DNA from 2 places in the Massilia consociata genome. Region 2 is predicted to be linked to the other one. Evidence: predicted binding sites of a transcription regulator. Region 2 holds the regulator's gene; the other holds the start of a gene.
The links. Region 2 encodes FliA, which starts transcription of late flagellar genes. Its sites were predicted from a motif close to CTAAAGTTTNNNNNNNNNNNGCCGNTA; they were not measured.
Positions count from the first base shown of each region.

Region 1: a site for FliA is predicted at 6,770-6,796, ahead of ACFFJK_RS02530 (flagellar protein FliT). Genes of this name have one in related genera too.

Region 1 covers NZ_JBHLWP010000003.1:201,608-213,066, reverse strand. The annotation lists gene ACFFJK_RS02555 (AI-2E family transporter) at 1-630, shown strand, start outside; gene ACFFJK_RS02550 (CsbD family protein) at 695-871, opposite strand; gene ACFFJK_RS02545 (class I SAM-dependent methyltransferase) at 943-1,569, opposite strand; gene ACFFJK_RS02540 (M13 family metallopeptidase) at 1,755-3,848, opposite strand; gene ACFFJK_RS02535 (M1 family metallopeptidase) at 3,905-6,523, opposite strand; gene ACFFJK_RS02530 (flagellar protein FliT) at 6,847-7,128, shown strand; gene ACFFJK_RS02525 (HDOD domain-containing protein) at 7,272-8,264, opposite strand; gene ACFFJK_RS02520 (type IV pilus assembly protein FimV) at 8,650-9,666, opposite strand; gene fumC (class II fumarate hydratase) at 9,792-11,189, shown strand; gene ACFFJK_RS02510 (RNA-binding S4 domain-containing protein) at 11,267-11,459, shown strand, end outside.
Region 2 covers NZ_JBHLWP010000013.1:317,354-328,812, forward strand. The annotation lists gene ACFFJK_RS14775 (alpha/beta fold hydrolase) at 1-688, opposite strand, end outside; gene ACFFJK_RS14780 (EAL domain-containing protein) at 825-3,461, opposite strand; gene ACFFJK_RS14785 (M35 family metallo-endopeptidase) at 3,696-4,850, shown strand; gene ACFFJK_RS14790 (hypothetical protein) at 4,857-5,351, opposite strand; gene motD (flagellar motor protein MotD) at 5,380-6,141, opposite strand; gene ACFFJK_RS14800 (flagellar motor protein) at 6,158-6,901, opposite strand; gene ACFFJK_RS14805 (RNA polymerase sigma factor FliA) at 6,883-7,620, opposite strand; gene ACFFJK_RS14810 (MinD/ParA family ATP-binding protein) at 7,648-8,478, opposite strand; gene flhF (flagellar biosynthesis GTPase FlhF) at 8,471-9,940, opposite strand; gene flhA (flagellar biosynthesis protein FlhA) at 10,299-11,459, opposite strand, start outside.

The sequences.
Region 1 (11,459 bases), on a different contig from region 2:
GGCCTGTTCTTCGGCGGCGTGCTGGGCGCGATCGGCAATGTCGTCATCATCCTGTTCGTCGGCATTTATTTCGCCACCTCGCCGCAGCTCTACACCAGCGGCCTGATCCGTCTGGTGCCGCAAAGCCGGCGTCCGCGCGCGCGCGAAGTGCAGCAGGAACTGGGGCATACCCTGGCCAACTGGCTGCTCGGCAAGGCCGCCTCGATGCTGATCGTCGGCGTCGTCACCTCGATCGGCCTCTCCATGCTGGGCGTGCCGCTGGCGCTGATACTCGGCATCATTGCCGGCCTGCTCGACTTCATCCCCTACCTCGGCCCCATCATGGCCGGCATACCGGCCGTGCTCCTGGCATTGTCGATCAGTCCGGAGCTGGCGCTGTACACCGTGCTGCTGTTCGTCGGCATCCAGCTGGTCGAAGGCTATGTGCTGCAGCCGCTGATCGAAGCCAGGGCGGTGGACCTGCCGCCGGCCCTGGTCATCGTCATGCAGCTGGTGTTCGGCACCCTGTTCGGTTTTGCCGGGGTGGCGCTGGCGACACCGCTGGCCGCAGCCCTCGCCGTGCTGGTCAAGATGCTGTACATCGAAGACGTGCTGGGCGACCGGCCGGCCCAGAAGCCCAAGCCGGGGTAAGGCAGCCCAACAATGAAAAAGCCGCGCAATGCGCGGCTTTTCTGCTGTCAGACAGCGTGGGAACTCAGTTGTTCCCTTTGAAGATGTCTTTCACATCTCCGAGCTTTTCCTGGACCTTGCCCTCGGCCTGGTTCGATACGCCTTCGCGCTGGGCCTGGCGGTTGCCGACGGCTTCGCCGACTTTCTCCTGGATCTTGCCGCCAATGTCCTTGGCCTTGCCCTTGACTTGATCGTCGTTCATTTCGGCACCTCGTCTGTGGTTGAATCGAAGCCCCACCATAGCCCCGGTCGCCGTCTCATTCTGTTCGCTGGCTAACCAAGGGATTCGACCGGCTTGCGCCAGACGCTCGCCAGCCAGGGCTGCTGTTCGCGTGGCAGACCCTCGGGGCGGTAGTAATGGCGCAGAGGCAAGAAGCCGGCGTCGGTCAGGTAGAACTCCCACATGTCGTAGTCGTAGAACGTGCCGTAGCGGGCGCCGTGCCAGCCTTCTTCGTTCTCGCCGCGCGGATTCGAGCTGAACAGCACGCCGCCGGGTTTCAGGGCGGCGCGCAGCTGCGCCAGCACGCCCGGCAGCTCGCTGCTCGGCACATGGAACAGCGAGGCATTGGCAAAGATGCCGTCGAACATGGCTTCGGGCAGGTCGAGGTGCAGGAATTCCTGGTGCCAGACCTCGCAGCCGCTGTAGGCCCGCGCCATCTCGGCAAAGCGCGGGCAGCCGTCCAGGCCGATGGCCCGGTGGCCGAGCCGGGTGAAGGTCTTGAGGTCGCGCCCGGGGCCGCAGCCGAGGTCGAGGATCGTGTACGGCGCCCGGGCCTCGATGGCCGAGAGCAGCGCGTCGATGTTCTGGCTGACGTCGTGGTTGATCGTGCCGGCGAAGAAGGCGTCGGCGGTGCGGTGGTAGTTCGCCAGCGTGCGGTGGGCGATGTCGTCGGGGCTCATGTCGGTGTGCGGGTTCATGGGCCGATTATCGCCATGAATGGGACAGGGGCGGCGTACGGTTCGGCCGGGCCGCGCGGCGGCAGGTGACACAACGCTTTTCAGGAGCGACGCCCTGCGGTAGCGGGTGCAAGTTGGCGCTGGCGTGCAGCTTGCACTGTTCGCCTATTTACGGCTCCCAGCTTTCTTTACCAAACGCGAACCCGCTCCCCTGGCGCCAGGTACAGCTGCTGCCCCGGCCGCACATCGAACGCCTCGTACCAGGCGTCCAGGTTGCGCACGGTGTAGGTGCGGTACTGGCCCGGGGCATGGCTGTCGGTCAGGACGGTGCGGCGCAGCGAGGCTTCGCGCATCTTGGTGCGCCAGCTGCGCGCGAAGCCGGTGAAGAACGCGCGGTCGGCTTCGACGCCGCTGCCCTTGCCGCCTGGCGAGGCCTTGAAGGCGTCGTGGGCCGCCGCCAGGCCGGCCAGGTCGGACAGGTTCTCGCTCAGCGTCAGCTTACCGTTGACGGCCAGGTCCTCGAAGGGCTTGTAGGCGTTGTACTGCTCGACCAGCTTTTGCGACGCCTTCCTGAAGTGCGCCAGGTCCTCCTTCGTCCACCAGTCGCGCAGGCGGCCCCGGGCATCGAACTGGGCGCCCATGTCGTCAAAGCTGTGGCTGATCTCATGGCCGATCACCGAGCCGATCGCACCGTAGTTCCGGGCGTCGGACGCCTTCGGGTCGTAGAACGGCGGCTGCAGGATCGCGGCCGGGAAGTTCAGTGCGTTCTGCAGCGGCAGGTTGAGCGCGTTGACCAGCTGCGCCGGCATGGCCCAGTCGGTCTTCTTCGGCTTCTGTTTCAGCTTGGAGAGTTGCCGGGTGTAGTGGAACTCCTGCGCGCGCATCACGTTGCCCAAGGCATCGGTTGGTGACACCACCAGCCCCTCGTACGACTTCCAGGTATCCGGATAACCGACGCCCACGTACATCGTGCGCACTTTTTCCTTGGCCTGGGCACGGGTGGACGGCGCCATCCAGTCGAGCTTGTCGATGCGGCGTGCGAAGGCGTCCTTGATGTTGGCGACCATCTTCTGGATGTGCACCTTGTGCCCGGCCGGGAAATATTTCGCGACGTACATCTTGCCGACGGCGTCTTCCAGCGCGCCATTGGTGGCTGCCAGCGCCCGCTTCCAGCGTGGCGACTGCTGCGGCGAGCCGGTCAGGCCCTTGCCGTAGAACGCGAAGCGCAGGTCGGCATAGGCCTTCGGCAGCGTATTGGCGAACTGGTTCAGGCTGTGGAAGGCCAGGTAGTCCTTCCAGGTCGCCAGGTCGGTCGCGGCTACCTGCTCGGCGGCGCCCTTGAGTGCGCCCGGGTGGTAGGCGATGAAGCGGTCCTGCCCGGCGAGGCGCGCGCCCTTCATGAAGGCGTTCCAGTCCATGCCCGGCGCCTTTGCCGCGAAATCCTTCATGGTCCAGTGGTTGTTGGCCTTCTGGATGTCGGCGGACTCTTCCCGGCTGGCGTGGCTTTGGGCCAGTTCGGATTCGAGCGCGAAGATCTTCGCGGCGCGCTGCGCCGGATTGTCGTAGCCGGCCAGCTCGAGCATGGCCACGATGTACTGCTGGTACTTGCCGCGCAGTTCGTTCATGCGCGGGCTGTTGTCGAGGTAGTAGGCGCGGTCCGGCATGCCAAGGCCGCCCTGCAGCAGGTAGGGGACATTGCGCGAGGGGTCGGCCAGGTCCTGGTTGATCCACACACCGAACAGGTTCGGGGTGTTGAAGTTGGTCATGTTCAGCGGGTCGACGTCGGCGCGCAGGAACTCGCCCAGCACGCGCGACAGGTCGGCGCGGGTCTTGACGGCTTCGATTTTCGCCAGGCGCGGCTTGAGCGCCGACAGGCCGGCCGCTTCGATGCCGGCTTCGTTCATGTACGCGTTGTAGAAGTCGGTCACCTTGCGCGCCTCGGCGCCGGCCGACTTGTCCGCGGCCGCTTCCTCGATCAGCCTGGCGATGCGGGCGTTGCTCTCCTCGGCCAGCGCGTACATCGCGCCCCAGGAGCCGCGGTCGGCCGGGATCTCGGTCGTGGCCATCCACTCGCCATTGGCCCAGGCGTAGAAGTCGTCGCCCGGCAGCACGACGGCGCCGGCCGGTCTTGCCGGGGCCGTGCCGCTGGCGCTGGCGCTGGCGTTGGTGCCAGCGCCGGCAGCGGCCGCCTGACCGGCCGCCTGGGCCGGTGCGAAGGCAAACGTTGCGCCGCACAGCGCCAGGATGACGGCAGTCCTGATCGGAGTCCAGCTGGTCTTCATGGCTTCCCTTCTCTCCTGGTGGGTTGATTCGGGTATGGCGGATTGCCTGCATCGTCTTATTCGAACGCCGTGCGTACCTGCGGCAGCAGGCGCGCCTTCTGCTGGGCCCGGATGCGCACGCCGTTGCCGACGCGCTCGGCTTCGACAACGCCGTCCGGACCGAAGTTCTTGCGCATGTACGCTTCCATCATGTCGGCGTGCGCCGGATTGCTCGAGGAGGCCACGATGCCGGCGAACAGAGTGTTGCGGCCAAGGGCTTCCATGTTGTCCAGCAGCGCCGTACGGTGCGCGACGGCAAAGTTCCATGCCAGGTCGAGGTGTTCGCCGGCGACGCCGCCCATGATGTAGGGCATCAGGTCTGGCGGGGTGCCCGGCGCCAGCAGCAACTGCAGCGTGCGCGCGGCCAACGCCGGGTCCTGGGCGCTGGCGAGCGCGCGGCCGAAGCGGTTGCGCTCTTCGCTGTTGGGGGCGTTCGCGGCGCGGGCGGCCAGCGCGTCGTAGGTGGTGGCATCGGCATGGCGGCCGGCGGTGCCGATGACGAAGTCGATCATCGACGGCGGCACCGAGGCCGGGTCCTCCAGGAAGCGCGCAAAGCGCGCGCGCCCCTCTTCGATCGCCTGGCGGTCGCCGGCACGCGCCAGCGCGCCCGCCAGCATGCCGCGCAACTGGCTGTCCTCGGCGCTCTCGCCCGGTTTCTCCTCCCAGCCGAGCTGCTCGAACTTCGGGCGCGCAAAATCGACCAGGAAGCGCCGGATCGCGGCCTGCTCCGGCTCGCCGCGCGCCAGCGAGTCGAGCGTGCGCAGGTTCGACAGGATCGATTCCCACACGGCCGGGCGAGGCTCGTCCCCGTACTTGCGCACCAGGTCCAGGTAGCCGTCCAGCCGCATGCGGCCGGCCGAGACGAAGCTCCAGGTGTCGGTGAGCAGCTTGAGACGGGTGCTGTCCGGCAGGCGCGGCGCCTGTCCGGCGAGCGCGCGGAAGCTGGCCGGATCGTACTGGACGCGGAAGTAACCCACGCTGTAGGGGTCTACCACCAGGGTGCCGCCGTCGCAACTGCCCTGCTGGATGGTCATGCTCGGGCCCGACAGCAGCGAGTACCAGGCCTTGCCGTTGACGGTGCCGACCTGCAGCGGCACGTTCCACAGGCGTTTTTCCCTGGCCGGCTCGTCCAGGCGGTACTGCTCCTGCGACAGCGTGACCTTGCGCTTGCCGCCCTCGCAGGCCTGCTCGACCTTGATGAGCGGAAAGCCGGGCTGCAGGGTCCAGTCGGACGCCAGCTTGCCGACCGGCTTGCCGGATGCCTTCTCGAGCGCCGCCCACAGGTCGCTCGACGTGGTATTCGAGTACTGGTGCTTGTCCATGTAGGCGCGCATGCCCTTGCGGAAGGCGTCCTCGCCCAGGTAGGCCTCGAGCATGCGCAGGAACGCCTGCCCCTTCAGATAGGTGATCGCGTCGAACGCGGACGCGGCCTGCTCCTCGGTCTCGATCGGGGTCTGGATCGGGTGCGTGGTCTTGCGCGCGTCGAGGTTCATCACGTGTTCGCGCTCGGCGATGCCGTCCAGGTAGGGACGCCATTCCGGATGGAAGTGCTGGGTGGCCTTGGCCCCCATCCAGGACGCGAAACCCTCGTTGAGCCACAGGTTGTCCCACCATGCCATCGTGACCAGGTTGCCGAACCACTGGTGCGCCATTTCGTGCGCATTGATCCTGAAGGTAAGTTTCTTGACCCGGTCCGGGCTCTTCTTCGGGTCGTACAGCAGGGTCGTCTCGTTGTACACCACCGCGCCCCAGTTCTCCATCGCCCCGTTGAAGCCGCCGGGAATCGCGATCTGGTCGAGCTTGGGCAATGGGTACGGAATGCCGAAGTAATTATTGAAGTAATGCAGCAGGTCGCGCGTGGCGGCCAGCGGGAAGGCAGCCGAACCGAGCTTGCCTTCGGTGGTGACGATACCGATGTCGACCCCGTCCTGCCTGCCCGCGAGGCGTTCGAGTTCCCCCGCCACCAGCACCACCAGGTAGCTCGGCATCTTCGGCGTGTTGCCGAAGGTGACGCGCTGCATGCCGCCCGGGAGCGCCTCGCGCTTCTCGACCGGGGTCGTCGAATAGGCCGTGAAGTTGCCCGGGACGTCGACCGTCAGCTTGAAGCGGGCGCGGAAGGCCGGCTCGTCCCAGGTCGGCAGCATGCGGCGCGCATCGGTCGGCGCCATGGTGGTGGCGATCAGCTTCTTGTCGCGGCCCCCGGCTTTGTAGTTCACGTAGAACAGGCCGCGCCCCTCGCGGTTGATCTGGCCGCGGAACTGCAGCGCCAGCGTGTACTTGCCGGGCGCCAGCGGTTGGGGCAGGTCGAAGCGCAGGGTCTGCTGCGCCTTGTCGAGGACCGGGGCCAGGGCCAGCCTGTCGATGCCCCTGCCGCTGAGCGTGGCGGCGTCAATCTGCAGGTTGTCGGCGTTGAGCATGATCGTCGAGGTCGGAGCCAGGACATCGATCTCGACGCTCTGGCTGCCGCGGAAGGCATTGGCCGCCACGTCCGGCACGATGTGCGCGGTGTACTGCAGCGGAATCACATTCTTCGGCAGCTTGCCCGGCGTGGCCGCGAACGAAAACGGCGCCTCCGCCTGCGCCGTCCCGGCGCCCAGCGCAAAGGCGACCGCGGCGGCGGCCCGGGCGACTGGCATGTGTCTCATAAGTCTCTTTCTCGGCATCTGTTTTTATTGGTCGGTTGGCGTGGCAACCCAGCACGCACTCTAAGCAAGCCCTAAGCCGCACGCGCCCACATTGCGACAAACTGCAAAAAACGCGGCCGAACTGCTGAATCGGGGGATTGGCGGGAAGCATGCGGGACGGTGCATGGCGGTTTGATCATGCAAGATTAACAATATTCATCCCGAGTGAAAAAAGTTCAAAAAAATTTATCCAGAACCCTAAAGTTCCCGGAAACCCATCCGTAAATGCTTTAGATACCCGGCAATCCGGCCTGGGTGAATGCCTTGGTGCTGACATGACCTCGAACGACGTCCTTCCGATGTACGAACATCTCGCCGGCCTGACTGGCCAGATGAAGACCGCGGCGCAGGCGGGCGACTGGACCGGGTTCGACAAGCTCAACGTGCAGGCCAGCGTGGCTGCGGGCGCGTCGATCGGCGGCGTGCCGGCTCTGGACGGCGCCAAGCGCCAGCGCAAGATCGACCTGATCAAGCAACTGATGGCCAACGACCGCGCCATCCGCGAGGTGACCGAGCCCTGGATGGGCCAGCTGGACCGCGCGCTGTGCGCGCACTGATTAATCGGGGAACATGACGAAGGCGCCTGCGGGCGCCTTTTTTGTTTCAATCACGCATCTATTGCGGTGATGTCACGGCCGGTTGAACGCGTGGGCGGCGCTGGCGTACTGGCTTGCTCGCGCTGTCGGTAGAGCCGCCCACGCTACTGGTCCAGGTTGCTCAACTTGCCGAGGCAACGGCGCTGGAAACTGTTCAGCCCGTTCGAAACGAGCGGATCGTCTTCGGGCAGCACGCCGGCATCGATCAGCAGCCGCAGCTTGGCGATATGGTCGCCCTGTGCGAGCGCCTGCGCCAGGGCGGAACCGTCCGGATTGCCTGCCTGGGCGATGGCGTCGGAGACATTCTCGGGGAAATCCCAGTAGGCGGCGATCGCCGCCGACAGCTGCCGGCTGTGCGCCATCAGATCGAGCCCGAACGCACTGGAATCGGGCACCTTGCCGTTCTGGCAGATGCGGTCGGCCAGGCGGAAGGCGACGATCAGCCCGACATCCTGCATCAGGCCGGCCAGGCAGGATTCGAAGATATCCGCGGTCAGGCCGGGCGCCATCAGGCTGGCGGCAACGGCGCAGCGCTCCGAATGGTTCCACAGCAGGGGCGCGACGCGGCGGGCAAAGCCGGCCTCGTGCATCCTGATCACCGGCCGGAACGCGACGCGGGCCAGCAGCATGCGCAGTCCGTTTTGCCCCAGCAGCATGATGGCCGCGTCCAACGTCTTGATTGGCGTCATCGGACGGTAGTAGGCGCTGTTCGCTTCGCGCAGCACTTCGGCGACCAGCACCACGTCTTCCGCCACCTGGCCGGCCAGCTCGGCGCTCGTCACGTTCTCGTCGCGCAGGCTGCGCAGCAGCTTGGGGATCAGCTCCGGCACACGCGGCACCAGTTCGGCGGCGACACCCGGATTCTGCGCCAGCTGGCGCACCTGCTCCAGGATCAAGCCTGCGGTCTCGGGCGGCGCGTCGAAAGCCGCCGGGCCGGTGAGCCAGCGGTAATACAGGACGTCGGTATTCGCCTCGTTGGCCTCGTTGGCCTCGTCCGCCGCATCATCCTGCAGCGCGGCGCCGGCGCGCGCGCCACCGGGCTCCTGCGGGGCCTGGCTCTCCGCGCCGCTCAATAAACGATTGATCCAGTTTTTCATGTTGTCCGGGTCTGTGCTGCACGGGATTGTAGCCTGTCCGGCGCAGGCCGGGATGGCTCCCATGCATGGCGCATGCCGGTGACGCCATCTCGACGGCGTGCCATGGACAGAAAAGACAAAAGCGCCCGAAGGCGCTTTTGACATGCGACCGAGCGGGACGCTCGGGGGCGGAATGGGGGGGAAAGCGAGCACCAGGTATCTCCTGGCGTCGCTTCTTGCCGGTTGCTCCCGGCGCTCGCTGCCGCAGTTGGCCCGCGAGCTGCTTCCAACACAGGCGTTTCTTCAACGTCCATCTGCTTTCCGCGCCACGCTATCGGTGGTGGCTGCGCCAGATCTCTGTGCTGTCTGTGATCTCGTCGACCACAAATCCAGTATATATGAAATCTCAAACTTGTGTAGACGACTCGTGCGCGCCCTCTTCCAGCACCGGCTCGGCCGTCCGCGCCGGCGCCGGCTTGCGTCCGAGCCGGGCCTTCAGCCGCGCTCCCAGGCCGGCTTTCGGGACGGCCGGCCGCCCCGTCTTCCTGCGCCGCTGCGCCACCACCAGCGCGGCCAGCAGCGCCAGCACGCCGGCCACGCCGCCGGCCACCAGCAGCCACGGCGTGCCGGCCTCGGGCGCTGCCTCCTGCTTTTTCTTCTTCGGCTTGTAGGGTTTGAGCGGCGGCACGACCGACGCAGGCGCGGCGCCCATGGCCACCTGCAGCACCTTGACCTTGTCTTCGAGTTGCCCCAGTTGCTCGCGCAGCATCGCGTTCCTGACGCCGAGCGCGACGCAGGCGCCGGCCTCCGGCTGCGGCTGCGGCATCTGCGGCGTACAGGCCCCACCGGCAGCGGGCAATGGCGCAGCGGCCTTCGGCGCCGGAGCGACTGCCGGGGCAGGAACCGGAACCGGCGCCCGCACCTTGCGCGGCAGCACGGCTGCCATGGGCTGCGCCCTGGCGGGCGCCGGGGCCAGGACCGGCGCCTGCTCCCGGACGGGTACCGGTGCGGGGGCGGAGGCCGGTGCAGGTGCAGGTGCAGGTGGGGGTGCCGGTGCCGGCGCCGGATTCGGGTCCGGCGACAGCCACAGGGTTGCCAGCCGCACGGTGCGCTGGCTGCCGTCGGCCAGTTCCAGGTACAGGTGCAGGTGCGGCGACTCGACCGGCCGCAAGGAGGTCACGTGCAGAAACTGGCGCCCGTCGCGCCGCATGACGGACAGGTTCAGCGTCGACAGCACGGGCGGCATGCCGATGCTGGCGCCGCGGTAGACGTCCGGATGGGCAAGGCGAACGCCGACCGGGCTTGCGGCGTCTTCCAGCATCGTGAGCTCGATGTCGGCCACCAGCGGCTGCCCGATGAAGGAACTTACGCGCGGCTCGCCGAGCTCGGCCGCCTGGGATGGCCCGCATGCGGTGGCCAACAACGCGTAAGTCAGTAACAGGGAAAGGCGGGGAGCCATAAGAATGCCGAAAAGATAGCCTAAGCGTATATAACGGACATTGGGATAAACTCTTTAATCATTCCCATCCTTGCCAAAAAGGACACGCCATGGAAAACAGGATCGAAAAAGACAGTTTCGGCCCGATCGAGGTGCCCGCGGACCGCCTCTGGGGCGCCCAGACGCAGCGCTCGCTCCACCACTTCCACATCTCGACCGAGCGCATGGCGCCCGAACTGGTCGCGGCCCTGGCCCAGGTCAAGCGCGCGGCCGCCGCGGTCAACCGCTCGCTCGGCAAGCTGCCCGCCGACAAGGCCGAAGCCATCATCCGCGCCGCCGACGAAGTCCTGGAAGGCCGCCATCCCGATGAATTCCCGCTCGCCGTATGGCAGACCGGCTCCGGCACCCAGAGCAACATGAACATGAACGAGGTGCTGGCCAACCGCGGTTCCGAGCTGATGGGGGGCGAACGCGGCGAGAAACGCCTGCTGCACCCGAACGACCACGTCAACATGGGCCAGTCCTCGAATGACATCTTCCCCACCGCCATGCACGTGGCCGCCGCCGTCGCCGTGGCGCAGGACGTGCTGCCGGCGCTGGCCCAGCTGCGCTCCACCCTGCTGCGCAAGTCGCGCGACTTCGACGACATCGTCAAGATCGGCCGCACCCACCTGCAGGACGCCACCCCGCTGACGCTGGGCCAGGAATTCTCCGGCTACGTCGCCCAGCTGGACTTTGCCGAACAATCGATCCGCGCCACCCTGCCCGGCCTGCTGGCGCTCGCCGCCGGCGGCACGGCGGTCGGCACCGGCCTGAACGCACACCCGGACTTCGCCCCGCGCATCGCGGCCGAACTCGGCTCGCGCACCGGGCTGGCATTCAAGAGCGCCCCCAACAAATTCATGGCGCTCGCGGGGCACGACGCGCTGGTGTTCGCCCACGGCGCTTTCAAGACCCTGGCCACGGCCCTGATGAAGATCGCCAACGACATCCGCTGGATGGCCTCGGGACCGCGCTCGGGCCTGGGCGAGATCACCATTCCGGAGAACGAGCCGGGCAGCTCGATCATGCCGGGCAAGGTCAACCCGACCCAGGCCGAAGCCTTGACGATGCTGTGCTGCCAGGTATTCGGCAACGACGTCGCGATCACGGTCGGGGGCTCGCAGGGCAACTTCGAGCTGAACGTGTTCAAGCCTATGATCGCGCACAATTTCCTGCAGAGTGCCCGCCTGCTGGCCGACGGCATGCGCTCCTTCGACACCCACTGCGCCCAGGGCATTGAGCCGAACCACGCGCGCATCGCCGAGCTGATGGAAAAATCCCTCATGCTGGTGACCGCACTGGCGCCGCACATCGGGTATGATCGCGCCGCCCAGATCGCCAAGACGGCATCGCACGAAGGCCTGACGCTGCGCCAGGCCGCGCTGCAGTCCGGCTTCGTCACCGAGCAGCAGTTCGAGCAGTGGATCGTCCCGATCGAGATGACCCGTCCGGAACGGGTCGACTGAGCGCAGCTTCCCAGGCATCTGCACACACCAGACGGCCTCGTGTATCGTACGCCGCCTTTACCAACCCCGAGGATAGAATGCAAAAAATAGTTTTCGATTTGACATCAGAATTCGTCGAGGTCAACCAGCTCCTGAAGCTGGTCGGCCTGGTCGACAGCGGCGGCGCCGGCAAGAACATGGTTGCCAGCGGCGTGGTGTCGGTCGATGGGAAACAGGAGCTTCGCAAGACTGCCAAGATCCGCAGCGGCCAGCTGGTCACCGTGGGAGACG
Region 2 (11,459 bases):
GCAGCGCCATGAAGGTCGGATCGTTCGGCAGCGCCCGCGCAGTCAGGTCCGGCAGGGGCAGGCTTGCCGGCGTACGGGGCACCTTGATGGCCACGCGGCAGATCGCGACCGGGTCGCGGGGTGAGGCCGCCAGGTGCAGTTCCCCCATGTGGTCCCGGGTGCAGGGGCGATTGGTCGGCGCATGGGCCGGGTCGTCCTCGCCGGAGACGGCGATCCAGCCGAGCGCGGGGCGCAGCTCGGCGCGATGCCGCGGCGCCCCGCGCAGGGCCCACGCGACGGTGTAGGCACGGTCCAGCGTCGCCTTCACCGCCGCGCGTGCCTGGCCGGCATCGCGCCCGGGTATGTCGCCCAGCACCGCATCGAGGAGACCCGTGTCCGTCGGATGCAGCCGCAGGAACGCGCCATAGGACGCACGGCCCGTCACGGCCAGGTCCGCCATGGCGTTCGCAGCGGTCTCGTCGCCTTCAAGGCGTTTACGGCAGGACAGGAGCAATCTGGCCCGGGCGTCCATCCGCGCCACCTCGCGCAGCCACGGCGCCAGGCGGCCCGTCGCCACGCCGCCGGCATCGTCCCTGATCCGGCTCCAGTCCCAGTACTCGACGTAGCCGGGCGGCGGCCGGTATTCGGGTTCCGGTCCGGCGGCGGCCGGTCTCTCGTCGGGCGGCCGGTACGCTGCGTTTCGCTCCATCTCAAGCCTCCGTGATCGTTGACACAACCAGGGTACAACCAGGATGCCACGCAGGTTTTGACGCGCACGCGTGCCGCGCGTTCACGTGCCGAGCCGACAAAATCAGTGCGGATGCGGCGGCCTGTGCCGCCCGGGATTACGCGCTTTCCCTGCGCAGCATCGCCTCGATCCGCTCCGGCGCCACCGGGCGGCTGAAGCAGTAGCCCTGCATCTGGTCGCAGCCGTGCTCCTGCAGGAAAGCCAGCTGCTCGGTGGTTTCCACGCCTTCCGCAATCACGTTCAGCTTCATCGAATGGGCCAGCGCGATCACCGCGTTGACGATGGCGGCGTCGTCGGCGTCCTGGGTCAGGTCCATCACGAAGGAGCGGTCGATCTTCAGGCTGTGGATCGGGAAGCGCTTCAGGCTCGCCAGGCTCGAATAGCCGGTGCCGAAGTCGTCGATCGCCAGCTGCACGCCCATCTCGGCCAGGCGTCCCATGGTCTCGGTCGCGGCCACCGGGTTTTCCATCAGCACGCTCTCGGTGATCTCCAGCGTCAGCCAGCTCGGGTCGCAGCCGGTCTGCGCCAGCAGGCCCGCCACGCGCTGGGCCACGTCCTGGCCCAGGAACTGGCGCGCCGACAGGTTGACGCTGATGCGCACCAGGGGCAGGCCGGCCTGGCGCCACGCCACCTGCTGCCGCATCGCCGTCTGCAGGACCCAGTCGCCGATCGGGACGATCAGGCCGGTCTCCTCGGCCAGCGGGATGAACTCGGCGGGCGAGACCATGCCGCGGTCCTGCGGCTGCCAGCGCAGCAGCGCCTCGACCCCGGTCACCCTGCCGCTGCCGATGTCCACCACCGGCTGGTAGTGCAGCAGGAATTCGCCGCGCTGCAGGGCGCGCTGCAGCGCGCCTTCCATGCGCAGGTGCTCATAGGCCTGCTCGCCCATCTCGGCGGTGTAGAACGAGTAATGGTTGCCGCCCTGCCCCTTGGAGCCGTACATGGCGCTGTCGGCGCACTTGAGCAGCGTGGCGCTGTCCTCGCCGTCGCGCGGGTACATCGCGATGCCGATGCTGCCGGAGGGGAAGACCTCCTGGCCGCACAGGGTGATCGGCTGGAACAGGTTCTCGAGCAGCTTGCAGGCCACCGTCGACGCGTCCTCTTCGGATGCCAGGTCGGGCAGCACGACCACGAACTCGTCGCCGCCCTGGCGCGCCACGGTGTCGCTCTCGCGCAGGCTGCTGGAGAGGCGGCGCGCGATCTCGACGATCAGGGCGTCGCCGGCATCGTGGCCGAGGCTGTCGTTCACGTGCTTGAAGCGGTCCAGGTCGATGAACATGAGCGCCACCTGGCGCCCGTTGCGGTGGGCGTGCATGATGGCCTGGCCCAGGCGGTCCTGCATCAGCACGCGGTTCGGCAGGCCGGTCAGCGCGTCGTGGTTGGCCATGCGCAGCAGCGCTTCCTCGGCCTGCTTCTGGCGCGAGATGTCCTTGATGACGCAGATGAAGCGCTGGTTGCCGTTGGCGTCGCGCATGCTCGATACGTTGACGCTGACCCAGACCAGCACGCCGTCGCGCCGGATCAGGCGCTTTTCGCGCTGGTAGTCGCTGATCTCGCCCGCCTTCAGGCGCCGGATCAGCGCCAGCTCGTCGGGCAGGTCTGCCTCGCAGGTGAGCTGCTGGAAGAAGCGCTGCAGCAGCTCGATCTCGCTGTAGCCGAGGATGTGCGACATCTTGCTGTTGGTACGCAGCACGCGTCCATCGCTGCCCAGCAGGACGATGCCCACCGCGGCCTGGTTGAAGGTGAGGCGGAAGAACTCCTCGCTTTCCTGCAGGCGCAGGCGCGCCTTGCGGCGGAAGGTGATGTCCTGCCCGATCAGCAGCAGGATCGGGGCCCCGTCCTTGCGGGTGCGGCGGATGTTGAAGTCGACGTAGCGCACGCCGTCGGCCCGGCTGTCGAGCGTGACCAGCACATTGTCGTGCGGCGCGCCGGAGGCCAGCGCCTCGGCCGCGTGGCGCGCCAGGTCCGGGCAGGGGATCAGCTCCTCCAGCGCCAGGCCCTGCTCGTCGAGCAGGCCGTCCGGCACGCCGAGCAGCTCGGCCATCATGCGGTTCATCGAGCAGGCGCGCAGGCCGGCGTCGACCACCACCAGGCCGGCCGGCATGCCGTCGATGACCTGTTCCAGGTAATTCTGGTTCTGCACCAGGCTGCGCTGGCTGGCGTGGGCGTAGGTGTCGAGCGCCAGGCCCATGTCGAAGCAGACGATCTTGAGCAGCGCGTCGCAGGCGGCGTGGAAACGGCCGGGCTGGTGCTGCAGGCGGCGCCACAGCATCTCCTGCAGCTCGGCCAGGTACTTGCGGTAGGCGCCGATGTACCACTTGGGATCGAGCCCGATGCGCTGGTGCGCAACGCCCACGCGCAGGCGCTCGCGGATGTAGTCCTGGCCGTACTCGCCCGCCGTCAGGCTGCTGAAGTAGGAAGCCTGGACCTGGCGCAGGCGCGCCTCCGTATCGCCCCCGAGCATGGCGCGCAGCTGCGGGAAGGCCAGCAGGTGCGCATAGAAACGGTCGGTGAACACGTCGCGGTGGCATTCGAGCAGGTCATGCACGTCGCGCAGCGCCTCGACGTCGGCCTCGCCCAGCTCCAGGAAGGCCTTGCGCGCGTCGACTTCCTCGCGGTCGAGCCCGAGCTCGCGGGCCAGGTTGTCGATGTCCTCGTTGAGCTCGTTGGTCGACGGCCCTTCCGGCTGGCGGGGCTGTCCTGGTGATGCTCCGTGTCGATATGGGAATGTCATGACAGGCCTGCCGCCGTTGGCGCAAATATTTACATAGAGATAGAGTCATTGCATGATAGCAATGTGATGTTATTGAATCGAGCAAATATTCACGAAAAATCACGCCTGTTGTTTCCGAGCCATACGCTCCGTACAACTTATTTCCTGGAGTCAATAAATTCTTGGGATTGCGCAACACACTGGGTGGCGCCCCGCCGCAAAGTAGGCTGATCCACTCTTGCCGAGGAGATTTCCATGCCGCGCCGCCTGCCCCGCTCCCTGCCCCGCTCCCTGCCCTGCTCCCTGATCCTTGTTCCCCTCCTTGCGCCCGTTCTCGCCCTGCATGCGGCGCCCGCGCTTGCGCAGGACGTGTCCGTCACCCTCGAACCGGTACGCCAGAACTTCGCGCGCAGCGACGACGTGCAGGTGCGCGTCACCCTTGCCAACCATGGCAGTACGCCACAGTTCCTGCTCAAGTGGCATACGCCGGTGCACGGCGTGCAGGCGCCGCTGTTCGAGGTGCTGCGCGACGGCCAGCCGGTGCGCTACCTCGGCATCAAGGCCAAGCGCCCCGCTCCCGGGCCTGGCGACTACGTGCGGCTGGAGCCGGGCGATGCGGTGAGCAGCACAGTCGAGCTGTCGGCGCTGTACGAGATGAACGTGACCGGCAGCTACCAGCTGCGCTACCGCACCGCCGGCCTCGGCCTGTTCGGCAGCCGCGCGCTGCAGCCGACGACCGGCCAGTTGGAATCAAGCCAGGTCAGCATCTGGATCGACGGGCGCCTGCCGCGCGGCGCCCGCCCGCCGGCGAAGCGGGCCGCGGCCGGCAGCGGCAGCCTGGAATTCAGCAAATGCTCGAATGCGCAGCAGGAGCAGGTGGCGGCGGCCATCGACGCGGGCCGCGCAATGACGGTCGAGGGTCACGATTACCTGACGGGCGGCCCCAAGCCTGGCGCCAAAGCGGGCGCCAGGGCGGGCAACAGGCCCGGCGCCGCCGCCGGCATCAGCTACGGCGCACGTTACACGACCTGGTTCGGCGTGCAGGATGCGGAGCGCAGCGCGAAGGCCACGAAGAACTTCGCCGCCATCCGCGACGCCTTCGAGAACAAGCCGCTGAAGGTGGACTGCGGCTGCAACGAGCCCTACTTCGCCTACGTGTACCCGGCCCAACCCTACACGGTCTACGTGTGCAAGGCGTTCTGGACGGCCCCGCTGACGGGCACCGACTCGCGCGGCGGCACCATGCTCCATGAACTGAGCCATTTCGACATCGTCGCCGCGACCGACGACCATGTCTACGGCCAGCAGGGCGCCGCCGAACTGGCCCGCACCAGCCCGGCGCGGGCGGTCAACAACGCCGACTCGTACGAGTATTTCGGAGAGAACACGCCGGTGCTGCAGCTGAAGTGAACCGGATTATTTGCCGAAGCTGAACTTCACCGGCGCCGCCGGGCTGTGGCTGACGGCATCGAGCTTGGCCACATCGGCCAGGTACGGCCCGTCGTAGCGGATCTCGTAGCTGTTGCGTCCCTGCTTGAAGGCGTAGGTCGGCGTGATGTCGATGGTGTTCACGTGCATCGTGTGCGGGTCCACCGCCTGGTAATCCGCGGCCGTGAGCGCGCTGCGCTTGACCATCCTGCCGGTGTAGTCGAGCGGTGTTCCTTTCGCATCGCGCACGTCGAAGCGCCGGCCCGTGAGCTCGTCTTCGACCGCCACCTCGCGCGGGACGTAGATCGTGGTTTCGCCGTGGTTCTCGACGATCAGGCGCACGCGCACCTTGCCTTCCGTGGTTTCGACCTCGAGCTGGTGGCGCACCGCCGGGTCTTTCTCGACCGCGCCCACGGTGCCGATGGCGCTCACCAGGCCACCCGCAGCCAGGGCCAGCAAGGGCAGGATTCGTTTGACATGCATGTACGCTCCCCTGAAAAAATATTTCACCCTACGGTTGCAGCGGGACGGAAACGGGCTCCGGCGTCGCCGCCAGGATCATCACCGCCACCCGCCGGTTGCGCGCCTGGTTCGCCGGCGTGTCGTTCGGCGCCACCGGCCGCGTGGCGCCGTGGCCGATGGCGGACAGCCGTGCATCCGCCACCCCGCTCTCGATGAACAGCCGCACCACGCTCGCCGCGCGCGAGGCCGAAAGTTCCCAGTTGGACGGGTAGCGCAGGTTCGCGATCGGCAGGTTGTCGGTATGGCCTTCGACCTCGATACGGTGCGGATCGTTCTTCAGCAGGCCCGCCACCTGGCCCAGGATGTCGCGCGCGTCGCCGGCCAGCACCGCCTCGCCCTGCTCGAACAGCACGCTGGCATTGATCTCGACGCTGATGCCGCGCGCGTTCTGCGTCACCCGCACCTGCCCCGACTTCACCAGCGGCAGCAGGGTGGCGGACAAATCCCTGGCCAGCGTCTCCATGCGCTCGCGCTCGCGCCGCGCCGCTTCCAGGCGCTTGCGGTTGACAATGTGCGACAGCGGCAGCACCGGCTCGACGTTGGTGTTCACCTGCGTGGCCGCGCCGCGTCCGCCGAAGGCGTCGCCCAGCGCTTCGGACAGCACCGCATACTTGCCTTCGTTGACGATGGAGATCGCGTACATGACCACGAAGAACGCGAACAGCAGGGTAATGAAATCGGCGTAGGAGATGAGCCAGCGCTCGTGGTGCCCGCCGTCGCCGGCCTCGTCGTCGTAGCGTTTGCGCGCCATGTCGTCGAAGCGCCGCCTAGTGGCGCGCCAGCAGGCTGGCCACGCGCTCGTCGACCACGCGGGTGTGGTCGCCGCTGGCGAGGTCGTGGAAGACTTCGGCCAGGATCTCGTACTGCGCCACCTTGTCGCTGACGATGGCCTTGAGCTTGTTCCCGACCGGGTAGAAGAACAGGTTGGCCAGCCCCACGCCGTACACGGTGGAGACGAAGGCGACGGCGATGCCCGAGCCCAGGCGCGAAGGGTCGGACAGGTTTTCCATCACGTGGATCAGGCCCAGCACGGCGCCCAGGATGCCGATGGTCGGCGCATAGCCGGCGGCCGACTCCCAGATGCGCGCTGCCTGGCGCTGGGCGAATTCGTAGGCGGTGATCTCGTTCTCGAGCAGGCTGCGGATCTTCTCCGGGTGGATGCCGTCCACCACCAGGCGCAGGCCCTTCTGGATGAACTTGTCCTTCGTGCCCATGTACTGCTCGAGCGAGAGCAGGCCGTCGCGCCGTGCCGTCAGGCTCCACAGCGCGATCTCGCGCGAGAGCTTGTCGCGCCCGGACTTCGGGGGAAAGAACACCCAGCGCAGCATGCGCACGCCATGCAGGAAGGTGCGCGCTTCGCTTTGCAGCAGCACCGCGCCGAAGGTGCCGACCACGACAATGGCGAAGGCGGCCGGCTGCAGCAGCGAGGCGAACTTGCCGCCGTCGAGCGTGTGGCCGACCAGGATGCCCGCGATCGCGAGCACCAGGCCGGCTACGCTGGCCCAGTCCACAACTGCTCCTTCAGCGCCGCGCGCAGGCGCGCCACCGCCTGGGTGTGCAGCTGCGACACGCGCGACTCGCTCACGCCCATCACGGCGCCGATTTCCTTCAGGTTGAGTTCTTCCTCGTAGTACAGGCCCATCAGCATCTTCTCGCGCGGCGGCAGCTTGTCGATGGCGTCGATGACGGCCTGGCGGAAGTCGGTGTCGAGCAGGTTGCGCAGCGGGTCGGCGTCGTCCACCGCGTAGCGGTCGAGGAAGCTGTCGCTGCCGCCGTCGCCGTCCTGCTCGTGGAAGTCTTCGTAATACAGCAGCTGGTGGCCGCCGCTCTCGCCCAGCATTTCCTGGTAGTCGGCCAGCGACAGCTTGAGCGACTTGGCGATCTCGGATTCGCTCGGCGGGCGGCCCAGGCGCTGCTGCAGCGCTTCCATGGCCGCTTCCACCTTGCGCATGTTCTGGCGCGTGCTGCGCGGCATCCAGTCGCTGCTGCGCAGCTCGTCGAGCATGGCGCCGCGGATGCGCAGCACCGCATAGGTCTCGAACTGGGCCCCGTGGTTGTCCTCGTAGCGGTTGATCGCGTCGAGCAGGCCGATCATGCCCGCCTGCACCAGGTCATCGACTTCCACGGAAGGCGGCAACTTGGCCTTCATGTGGTGGGCAAGGCGCTTCACCAACGGCATGTGCTCCGTCAGCAAATGGTTCTTGTCCGCTTTCCCTTTGACCGTGTACATGCGCTGCCTGTTCTTCTTCTCTGATACTCAAGACCCGAAATGGGCACTGCCTCCCCTGCCCAGTCCGGGCATGGCACGCAAGGCGAACTTGCCCGCCAGGCGGCGGAACGCGACCGACGCGCCGGCCAGCGGGAAGGCGTCGACCACGGCCCGGCCCAGGCGCGCGGCCCGGTGCAGGTACTCGTCGGCCGGCACCGAGCCCATCGAACTGAGGCTGACCGCGAGGTAGCGTGTTGCCGCGGTAGACATATTATCGTATACAACCCTGGCCTCGGCCTCGGTGGCGCCGGTGACCAGGATGCCGAAGGGGCGGCGGCCCAGCTGCTGCGACAGGCGCTTGATCAGCGCGTAGGCGTTCGTGATCGAGGCGGCGGAGGTCCCGACCTGCACCACGATCTCGGACGTCGCCATCGGCGGCAGCGGGAAGTCGCCGTCCGGGCCGAGTTCGCCGTCCACCATCACGATGCCGGCCTGCTTGACCAGCACGTCGAAGGTCTTGGCCAGGCGGCGGGTCTCGCCGTGATGCGCGGCATGGCCCTCCGGCCTGCCGAGGGCGGCCACGGAAAAGCCCTGCGGCACCTGGTGGATCACCTGGTTCAGCGCGCACTCCTGGCGCGCCACGTGCGCCAGGGTGCCGGCGCGGCTCAGGCCGAGGCGGCGGGCGACGCCGTATTCGCGCTCGCAGGCGTCGACGATCAGGACCTCGTCCCCCAGCTGCGCCAGCGAAGCGCCCAGGTTGACCAGCATCGCGCCCTTGTCGTCCTCGGGCGTGGCGGAGAGAAACGTGACGATGCGCGGGCGCGGGCCCTGCAGCATCCGGCGCAGGCCTTCGGCCTGGTCGAAATCGAAACTAGCCAAGGCTCACCTCGCGCAGGCCGCGGTCGTTGTGGATCGACGCGTTGGCGCCGGCGGCGGCCATCATCAGCGGCAGGTCGGCGTCGCCGAACTGGGCGCTGGCATTGCGGTTGTTGCGGAAGGCGCGGTCGACCAGCATGGCGCGGTCGGCCAGGTGCAGGTCTTCCGGCACGCGCTGGCCGTTCGAGATGTAGTGCAGGTTCAGCTTCTGGCGGATCACGACGTCGAGCACGCCGCCGATCGAGGCGGCTTCGTCCAGCTTGGTCATGATGCAGCCGGCCAGGCCGCTGCCCTGGTAGGCGCGCACCACTTCGTTCAGGGTCTCGCCCGTCGAGGTCGCGTTCATGCACAGCAGGCGCTTCACGTCGGCGCCGGATTCGCTCAGCATGGCCACCTGCTCGGTCACCATCTGGTCGCGCTGCGACATGCCGATGGTGTCGATCAGCACGGTGTGCTTGTTCTTGAGCTCTTTCAGGGCGATGCGCAGGTCGGCCTCGTCCTTCACCGAGTGCACCATCACGCCCAGGATCTTGCCGTAGATGCGCAGCTGCTCGTGGCCGCCGATACGGTAGGCATCGGTGGTGATCAAGGCCAGCTTGTCCGGGCCGTGGCGCATCACGCAGCGCGCCGCCAGCTTGGCGGTGGTGGTGGTCTTGCCGACGCCGGTCGGGCCGACCAGGGCGAACACGCCGCCGCGCGACAGCAGGTCGTCTTCGTTGGCAATCGTGGTCAGGTTACGCGCCAGCACGGTCTTGATCCAGCGCATGGCCTCGGCCGCATCCTTCGTGGCCGGCATCTTGTCGACCAGGTAGCGCGCCAGCGTCGCCGAGAAGCCGGCGGCCAGCATCTCGCGCAGCACGGCGGCCTTGTGCGGCTCGCGCTGGGCGGTGGCGTTCCACGACAGTTCGGCCAGCTGGGTTTCCATCAGGCCGCGCATGGCGCGGATCTCGTTCATCATGCCGCTCATCTCGAGCGCGGCCGATTCCTTGGCCTGGGCGATGGCGGCGCTCATCATCTGGGTCATGGCGGCCATGTCGATGCCCGCTTCCGGCGCCGGGGCGCGGCGGTTGGCGTAGGTCGGCGGAAGTTCGGGTTCGGCCATCGGCGCGGCGCGGCGCTCCGCATAATGCTGGCCGGCGAACGGGTCCAGCCTCGGTTGGGCGGCGGCGCGCGGCGCGCTTTGGCGCAGCTCGGGCTCGCGCGCGGCCGGCGCAAAAGCGGCCGGGGCGCGGGTGAAGACCGGCTCCGGGTCGAAATCGTTGTCGAAGGCCTGGAACTGCGGCTGCTGCGGCTCTTCGATGCTGGGGGCGGACAGCGAGGCGACGTCGTCGTTGTCCAGCGCCAGGATCTCGACCACGCCGTCGACCGGGCGGTTGGAAAGGATGACCGCGTCAGGGCCGAGCGCCTCGCGCACCTTGCGCAAGGCGTCACGGGAGGTAGCCGCTGTAAATTTCTTCACGTTCATCGTTGTTCTCCGCACTTCAACTGGTCTGTTCTGTGTCTGATTGCCGGGGGCGCCATTGCCCGTCCATAGCCAGCATTATTGGCGATGCCGTCAGGAAACCATCGGGGGAGAAAGAAGGGGAAATGGGCCTATTTCAAAAGGCCGAGGTCGCTTGGGCGTGAAAGACGGGTTCTGTAGGGTGGGCGGCTCGACCCCAGAAATCGTGCCTGGCCGCGCCGCGGACGCCGCCCACGCGTTCAAAGCACAAGCGCAGCCGCTGCGTCTTTTCAATGGAGAGTTGAACGCGTGGGCGGCGTTCCCGGTACCGGCTGCTCAGCTTGCCGGACGAAGCCGCCCACCCTACGAACCCCGGTTTGCCTTACATCGGCGCACCCACCAGGCTGGTCACCCGAATCGTTTTTGTTTCCGGAATCTCGTTGTGCGACAGCACCTTCAGCTGCGGCACCGCGCGGCGCAGGAAGCGCGACAGCAGCACGCGCAGCGGGGCCGGCACCAGCAGCACCGGGCTCAGGCCCATCTGCTCCTGCTGCTGGGCGGCGTTGGCGGCCTGCTGGGCGATGGTGTCGGCCAGGCCCGGCTCGATGCCGCTGCCGTCGCCGCCCGCCCCCATCGCCTGCATCAGGAGGCGCTCGAGGCGGTTGTCGAGGGCCATGACCGACAGCTCGTTGGTGCCCGGGAACAGCTGCTGCACGATCGCGCGGCCCAGCGCCACCCGCACCAAGGCGGTCAGCTCGTTCGGATCCTGGGTCTGCACCGCGTGCTCGGAGAGCGTTTCGATGATGGTGCGCATGTCGCGGATGTGCACCCCCTCCGCCAGCAGGTTCTGCAGCACTTTCTGCAGCGTCGACAGCGGCACCACCTTCGGCACCAGGTCCTCGACCAGCTTCGGCGTCGCCTGGCCCAGGTGATCGAGCAGGGATTGGACTTCCATGCGGCCCAGCAGTTCCGACGCGTGGGTCGTGATCAGGTGGTTCAGGTGGGTCGCCACCACGGTGCCGGCATCGACCACCGTGTAGCCCATGCTCTGCGCCTCGTCGCGCAGGCCGGCGTCGATCCAGGTGGCCGGCAGGCCGAAGGCCGGGTCGGTGGTCACCAGGCCCGGCAGCGTGCCGCTCGCCATGCCCGGGTTGATGGCCAGGAACTGGCCGTTCATCGCCTCGCCGGTGCCCACTTCCACGCCCTTGAGGGTGATGCGGTAGGCCGAGGGCTTGAGCTCCAGGTTGTCGCGGATGTGCACCGGCGGGGCCAGGAAGCCGACTTCCTGCGCGAACTTCTTGCGGATGCCCTTGATGCGCTTGAGCAGGTCGCCGCTCTGCGCCTTGTCCACCAGCGGAATCAGGCGGTAGCCCACTTCCAGGCCGAGGGTGTCGACCGCCATCACGTCCTGCCAGGTGGCTTCTTCCGATTCGGCTGGCGCAGCCCCGCCACCCGCACCGGCTGCGCCGCCTGCGCCACCCGCGCCGGCGGCACCGGCCGCGGCCGCACCCGCCTCCTTGGCCGGATTCTCCTTGCGGCGCTT